DNA from 2 places in the Arthrobacter sp. THG-b23 genome. Region 2 is predicted to be linked to the other one. Evidence: riboswitches for the same ligand, from Rfam matches in the RefSeq annotation. Region 2 holds a riboswitch; the other holds the start of a gene.
The links. Region 2 has a riboswitch for S-adenosylmethionine ahead of AC5RVD_RS05610 (acyl-CoA dehydrogenase family protein). Riboswitches for the same ligand answer to the same signal wherever they lie in the genome.

Region 1: linked by a shared signal. The riboswitch ahead of AC5RVD_RS01585 (flavin reductase family protein) and the one ahead of AC5RVD_RS05610 (acyl-CoA dehydrogenase family protein) in region 2 are both predicted to bind S-adenosylmethionine.

The regions. Positions count from the first base shown of each region.
Region 1 is NZ_JBNHGM010000001.1:326,000-329,392, forward strand. Features, by position in the region: gene AC5RVD_RS01570 (amino acid ABC transporter ATP-binding protein) at 1-632, shown strand, start outside; gene AC5RVD_RS01575 (hypothetical protein) at 785-997, shown strand; gene AC5RVD_RS01580 (prephenate dehydratase) at 1,084-1,953, shown strand; SAM riboswitch class IV at 2,084-2,198, shown strand; gene AC5RVD_RS01585 (flavin reductase family protein) at 2,251-2,757, shown strand; partial or broken gene AC5RVD_RS01590 (aldo/keto reductase) at 2,791-3,393, opposite strand, start outside.
Region 2 is NZ_JBNHGM010000002.1:414,495-417,887, reverse strand. Features, by position in the region: gene AC5RVD_RS05620 (alpha/beta hydrolase) at 1-578, shown strand, start outside; gene AC5RVD_RS05615 (CoA-binding protein) at 712-1,128, shown strand; SAM riboswitch class IV at 1,218-1,332, shown strand; gene AC5RVD_RS05610 (acyl-CoA dehydrogenase family protein) at 1,407-2,645, shown strand; gene AC5RVD_RS05605 (acyl-CoA dehydrogenase family protein) at 2,787-3,393, shown strand, end outside.

The DNA.
Region 1 (3,393 bases), on a different contig from region 2:
GCAAAACCACAGTGCTGCGTTGCCTGAACGGCTTGGAAACCCCCGACGGCGGCCGGGTCGCCTTTTCCGGCGGCCCAGCCGTGGACTTCGGTTTGCCGGTGAACCGGAAACAGATCGCCGCCCTGCGTGACCGCAGCGCCATGGTGTTCCAGCACTACAACCTGTTTCCGCACATGACCGTGCTGCAGAACATCATCGAGGGCCCGGTCCAGGTCCAGAAGCGGCCCAAGGCCGAAGCCGTGCGCGAGGCCAGGTCGCTGCTGGACCGCGTCGGGCTGTCCGGCAAGGAAGACCAGTACCCGCATCAGCTCTCCGGCGGGCAGCAGCAGCGGGTCGGCATTGTCCGGGCCCTGGCGCTCAAACCCTCGCTGCTGTTGTTCGACGAGCCAACGTCGGCGCTGGATCCCGAACTGGTGGGCGACGTGCTGCACGTGATCAAGGAACTGGCCGACGAAGGCTGGACCATGGCCCTGGTGACCCACGAGCTGGCCTTCGCCCGTGAAGTGGCCAGCGAAGTGGTGTTCATGGACGGCGGCGTGGTCGTCGAACGCGGGCACCCCGAACAGGTGCTGCGCGAACCGAAGGAAGAGCGCACCCGGCAGTTCGTCCACCGGCTGCTGAACCCGTTCTGACGCCACGCCCCTCCAAAATTCATCTGATGTCCATTGGGATGGCAGAATGTAAACTTCCATGCACCGTTCCGCATGGCAGGCTCGTTCCGGCCGGAAGCTTCCATCCCGCGTTTTCTCCTCTGCGGAAACCTCCGGCCACGAAAGGCAGAACCATGGCCACCTCCTTGGCTACCAAGTCCTTGACGGCACAGACGGCTTCCGAGGCGCACGATCTTCTCAATGCTGCGGTCGACGAGTTGCAAAAGATCGCGGCCCTCGACGGCGATTGCGGCATCCTGGTCACGCGCACCGGCCCCGGACAGTTCACCGTGGAGCTGAGCGACGACGTGCCCTACGGCATCACCCAGGAATCCCATCTTTACTGAGCCGCCTGCGGGCCGGTCATGTTATGTGACGCCGGCCGGACCTCCGGAATGAAGCAACGACCGGCCCCGGTGGAATAATTTCGCCCATGGCTCCAGCAATTGCGTACCAAGGCGAACCCGGCTCGAACTCCCATATGGCTTGCCTGGAAGTGCGCCCCGGTTGGGAAGCGGTGCCGTGTGCCAGCTTCGAGGACGCCTTCGCCGCCGTCACGGGCGGCGAGGCCGAACTGGCCATGATTCCCATCGACAACTCGATCGCCGGCCGGGTGGCGGACATCCACGCACTGCTGCCCAAGACCACCCTGCAGATCGTGGAGGAATTCTTCCTGCCGATCCGTTTTAGCCTGCTGGGCATACCCGGGGCCACCGTGGAGCAGGCCAGGGAGGTGCACAGCCACATCCACGCGCTGGGCCAGTGCCGCAAACTGATCCGCAGGCTCGGGCTCACTCCGGTGATCGCCGGCGACACCGCAGGTTCGGCCCGAGAGGTGGCCGAGTGGAACGACCCGGCCAAAGTCTCGCTGGCGCCCCCGATGGCCGCCGAGCTCTACGGCCTGGAAGTCTTCGCCGAAAATGTCGAAGACGATCCGACGAACACCACACGGTTCGTGGTGCTGGCCGACCGCCGGCCGGTCCCGTCCCGCGAAGATTTGCCCGGCCCGGCCGTGACCAGCTTCGTGTTCCGCGTGCGGAACGTGCCGTCGGCGCTGTACAAGGCCCTGGGCGGATTCGCCACCAACGGCATAAACATGACCAGGCTGGAGAGCTACATGGTGGGCGGCGAGTTTGCCGCCACCATGTTCATGGTAGACGTCGAAGGCCACCCGGACGATCAGGCCATGGTCCACGCCTTCGAGGAACTGGACTTCTTCACCTCGGAAATCCGCATTCTGGGCGTCTACCCGGCGCATCCGTTCCGCCAACAGACCGTGCGCCCCGGCGGCGTCGCCCAGTAGCAGTCGGGCGCCAGCCGTCGGGCAACAGCCGTCAGGCGGCAACCGTGGGCAGCCGGAAGTAATACGCGGCATTTGACGAAGTGTTACCGGCGTTTGACCCAGGCCCTTCCCCGCTCTTAGCGTGGAGACGAATCAAGAGTGCCAACTGCACAGCCCTGGCTGGTTGGCCGGCAACCCTCTACCGTAGCGGGGTGCTCCAGGTGATGATTCGGCCCGCCGGGTATGTCGGCAGGCAAGTACGCGTATCCTCCCGCAGCAGCCCGGCAGCAGCGGATGCGCCCAAGCCCCAAGGACGCCATGTCGCTACACAATGACCTGACACCAAACACGTTGCGCTCCGCCTTCGGCCGCTTCCCCTCGGGTATCGCGGCGCTGTGCGCGATCATCGACGGCGAGCCCCAGGGCATCGTCGCCTCCTCGTTCACCGTCGGCGTCTCCCTCGAGCCGCCGCTGGTGATGTTCGCCGTGCAAAACACCTCCCGGACCTGGCCGGTGGTCCGCCGGGCCGACCGGATCGGCGTCTCGGTGCTCGGCACCGGGCACGACGGCGTCTGCCGCCAGATCGCGTCCAAGAACGGTGACCGCTTTGCCGGACTCCGCCTGCACGGCACGGACGACGGCGCGCTGTTCCTGCACGACGCGGCGCTGTGGCTGGACTGCTCGGTGCACCAGGAGGTCCCGGCCGGGGACCACCACGTCGTGCTGCTGCAGGTGCACGGCCTGTCCACGCACGACGGCACCCACGAGCCCCTGATCTTCCACGATTCCGGGTTCCGCCGGCTGGAACAGCCAGCCTTCGTCTAGGCGGAAAGTTCCCGCACCGGCGGCAGCCGGCAGCTAGGGCAGCGGCCTGCCCCGGGCCGCCACCCACAGGGAGTACCACTCCTGGCGGGTCATCGCCGCTCCGACCGCCTCCGCCTGGGCGCAGGCCCGGATCCGGTCCGGGCTGCTGGTACCGATGACCGGCCGGATGCCCGCGGGATGCCGCAGCAGCCAGCCCAGCACCACGGCTTCCGGAGGGCAGCCCTTGTCCCGGGCAAGTTCCGTGACCAGGGCAGCGGCCGAATGGTCCGCGGAGAGTGGGGCATCCGCCCGTGCGGAAGCATCCGTTGTCACAGCCCCCTCTGCCGGCCGGGCGTGATTCTGACCGGTCCCGGCGGCGGGCGTTCCCGCGCCGGCCGCCGCCTCGGCCAGGCCTGCCGCACGGCCGCTGTAGCGGCCCTAGGCCAGCGCGCCCCAGGCCTGCAGTTCCACCCCGTTGGCGGCGCAGTATTCCAAGGTGCCGTGCGGGAAGCTGGTGCCCGTTCCGTCCGGGTGGTTCACCAGCACGCCGGACTCCAGCCAGTCGCGTCGGTACAGGCTCATTTCCAGCTGGTTCACCGCCAGCGGCTCGTCCAGCGCCGACTGCAGCCAACGCATCTGGTCGCCGGACATGTTCGA
Region 2 (3,393 bases):
GCACGCGGGTGGATGGCGCAGTGCTGCTTTCAGCCTCGGCACAGACAGGCTTTGAGACAGGCAGATGGCAGACAGCCCAGATCAGCGACTCGCTGCCCGCCTTTCCGCGCTTGCTGCTGAAGCTCTTCCGCCAGGATCTGGTCAAGATGCAGGCGAAGTCGGTGGAAAAACTTCGGATCACCACCCAGGACGTGGTGCGCATGCAGGGCCGTAAAATCAACGCCCTCTGGCATCGGGAGTTCCTTGACTTCGACCCCGTTCCGTACCTGGGGCGCCTACAGATGCCGGTGCTGGCCATCACGGGCGCCAAGGACGTGCAGGTGGACCCGGCCGACCTGGACATCATCGCGGCCACCGTTCCCGGTCCGGTCACGACGCGGAAGATCGAGGACCTGTCGCATTTGCTGCGCCGGGACCCGAACGCTCCGACCCTCGCCGACTACAAGCGCCAGATCCGCGAGCCCGTGGACGCTGAACTGCTCGAACTGGTGGGGCGTTGGATCTCCGAGCAGGCCGGCACTGCCTCCGGAACGTCCGGTGCGGCTGGAACTTCTGCCCCCGGGCAGCTGGCTCGCTAGTCACTGAGCGCACGGAGGGCCCCCAGAGCTGCCGCATGGCATTGGAGCCGCCCGAGATTGGGTATCTGCCTCTCGGTGAGGCGGCAGGGCGCGGGCGGTTCCGGTGCAGAAGAGTCGCGGGTAGGGTCGAGCCATGGCACACCAGAATGACCCCAAAGTCGTCCGGCGGCTGCTGGAAACCCCGGGCCGCTGGGCCGTCGTCGGCCTGTCCACGAACCCGCACCGGGTGGCCATGCGCATTTCCCGGTACCTGATGGACCAACTGGACATGGAAGTCGTCCCCGTCAACCTGAAAGGCGACGACGTCCTCGGCCTGACCGGATACCAAAAGCTCGCGGACATTCCCGGCGAGATCGACGTGGTGGACTGCTTCGTGAACTCGCAGAAGGTCGGACCGGTGGTGGACCAGGCCATCGAAGTCGGTGCCAAGGCGGTGTGGCTCCAGCTGGGCGTCGTCGATGAAGCCGCCGCGGACCGGGCCAAGGCGGCCGGCCTGGACGTAGTCATGGACACTTGCCCGGCGATCGAGGCCCCGCACTTCGGCCTCTAGCCCCGGCGCCCGTAACATTACGCCCCGGGACGTCACGGCCTGTCACGTGCTTCCCGGCGCCGGATCGGCCCCGGCATACTCAACTCCGAGATCAAGAGTCCCAACGACAAGCTCTGGCTGGTTGGGCGGCAACCCTCTCCCGTAGCGGGGTGCCCCAGATGAGGATCCGGCCGCGCACAAGACCGTGCCCGGCAAGTACGGCCCCCGCCAGGCTGCGCCCCCAACCGTGATGGTTGCTGCGCCGCAGGCAGGCGGGAGCCCCGCCTTGAGGAGCCAACATGACCGCCGTCGTGACCGAAATCAACCCGCAGACCGGCCGATCCCCGTGGGCCGGACAGGCCGCCGCCGAAGAACTGGCCCACTGGCAGCAGATAGCCGAAGGCGTTGCCGCGGCGCTGGCGCCGGACGTGCTGGAGCGCGACCGCCGCAACGCCGACCCGCACGCCGAGGTGGAGCTGCTGCGCAACTCCGGGCTGCTCAACCTGATAATCCCGGCCGAATGGGGCGGCGAGGGCGGGCACTGGGAAAGCGCGCTGCACGCCGTGCGCATCCTGGCCCGCACCGACGCGTCGATCGCGCAAATTCTCGGCTACCACTACGCCAATCTGGGCGCCGTCGTCTTCTACGGTGATGCGCAGGTCCAGGAACGCCTGCTCCGCCGCTCCGCGCTCGGCCGCTGGTCCTGGGGCGACTCCGTGAACCCCGTGGACCCGAATCTGGAACTGGTTCCCGACGGCGACGGCTACCGGCTGAATGGCATCAAGCACTTCTCCACCGGCGCTTCCGTCGGCGACGCCATCCTGGTCAATGCCGTGATCACGGCCGGGCCGGCGCAGGGCACGTTCCTGGCCCTCGCGCTGGAGCATGACAGAACGGGCATCGACTACCTCGGGGACTGGGACGCGCTGGGCCAGCGCCTCTCGGCCAGTGGTTCGGTGAAGTACGACGGCGTGCAGGTCAGCGCCGCGGACATCATCGGCGAGGTAGGGGAGGAGCCTTTCTCCACACTGGTCACCCCGTACATCCAGCTGGCCTTCGGCAACCTCTACCTGGGCATCGCGCAGGGGGCGCTGGACCGCGGACGCCGGATCACGCTGGCGCGCCGGAACTCCTGGTTCCTCAGCACGCAGGAGACCTACGCCCAGGATCCGCTCACCCAGCGGGTTTACGGCGAGCTGGCTTCGCGGGTTGCCGCGGTGGAAGCCCTGGCCGACCGGACGAACGCAAGGTTCGACGCGGTCATCGCCGCCGGCGCGCAGCTGACCGCGGAAGCTCGGGCGAACATCGCGATCGAGATCGCGCGGCTCAAGGTCGTGTCCACCGAGGTGGGTGTGGACGTGGCGAACCGTATCTTCGAGACCACCGGCTCGTCCTCCGCGAAAACCGACGTCGGGCTGGACATTTTCTGGCGTAACATCCGCACGCACACGCTGCACGACCCGGTCGACTACAAGAAGGTCGAGGTCGGCGCCAACTACCTGCTCGGGGACGTCCAGCCGATTTCGCTCTACACCTGAGCCGCGCCTAGCGCAGGCGATATTCCCCGTGCCCGCGGACCCCATCACGACTGCTCGCCGACCACGGGCCCCATCACGACTGCCCGCCGACCGCGGGCCCCATCACCCCGCCCTCGCGGCAGAACCTCCAGGAGAACCAGCATGACCGAAACCATTGACGACATCGCCACGGCCTTCGGCGCCGCAGCCGCCAAGTACCGTCCGATCTTCGCGCGCATCGCAGCCGGGGCGCTGAGCCGCGAGCTCACCCGCGAGCTGCCGTTTGAACAGATCGGCTGGCTGAAGGACGCCGGCTTCGGCGCCGCCCGGATTCCGGCCGAGTTCGGAGGCGACGGGCTGGACTGGGAAGAGTTCACCCAACTCCTGATCGAGCTGGGCGCCGCAGACAGCAATATTCCGCAGGCGCTGCGTTCGCACATCGCCTTGGTGGAGGAGAACCTGTACCACCACGGCCGTACCTCGGACCGCAGCGCCTGGCTGCGGCGCTTCGCCTCCGGCGAGCTGGCCGGCAACGCCTGGACCGAACCGGGTGCCGGGGGAACCGCCACCGTGCTGTCCGAGTCCGGCGGCAGGCTGCTGCTGAACGGCCGCAAGTCCTACACCACCGGCACCATTTTCGTGGACTGGATCGATGTCACCGCCAAGCGCCCGGACGGCTCCGATGTCTCGGTGATCATCTCAACCAAGACGCCGGGCGTGGAAACCTTCGACGATTGGGACGGTTTCGGCCAGCGGCTGACGGGCAGCG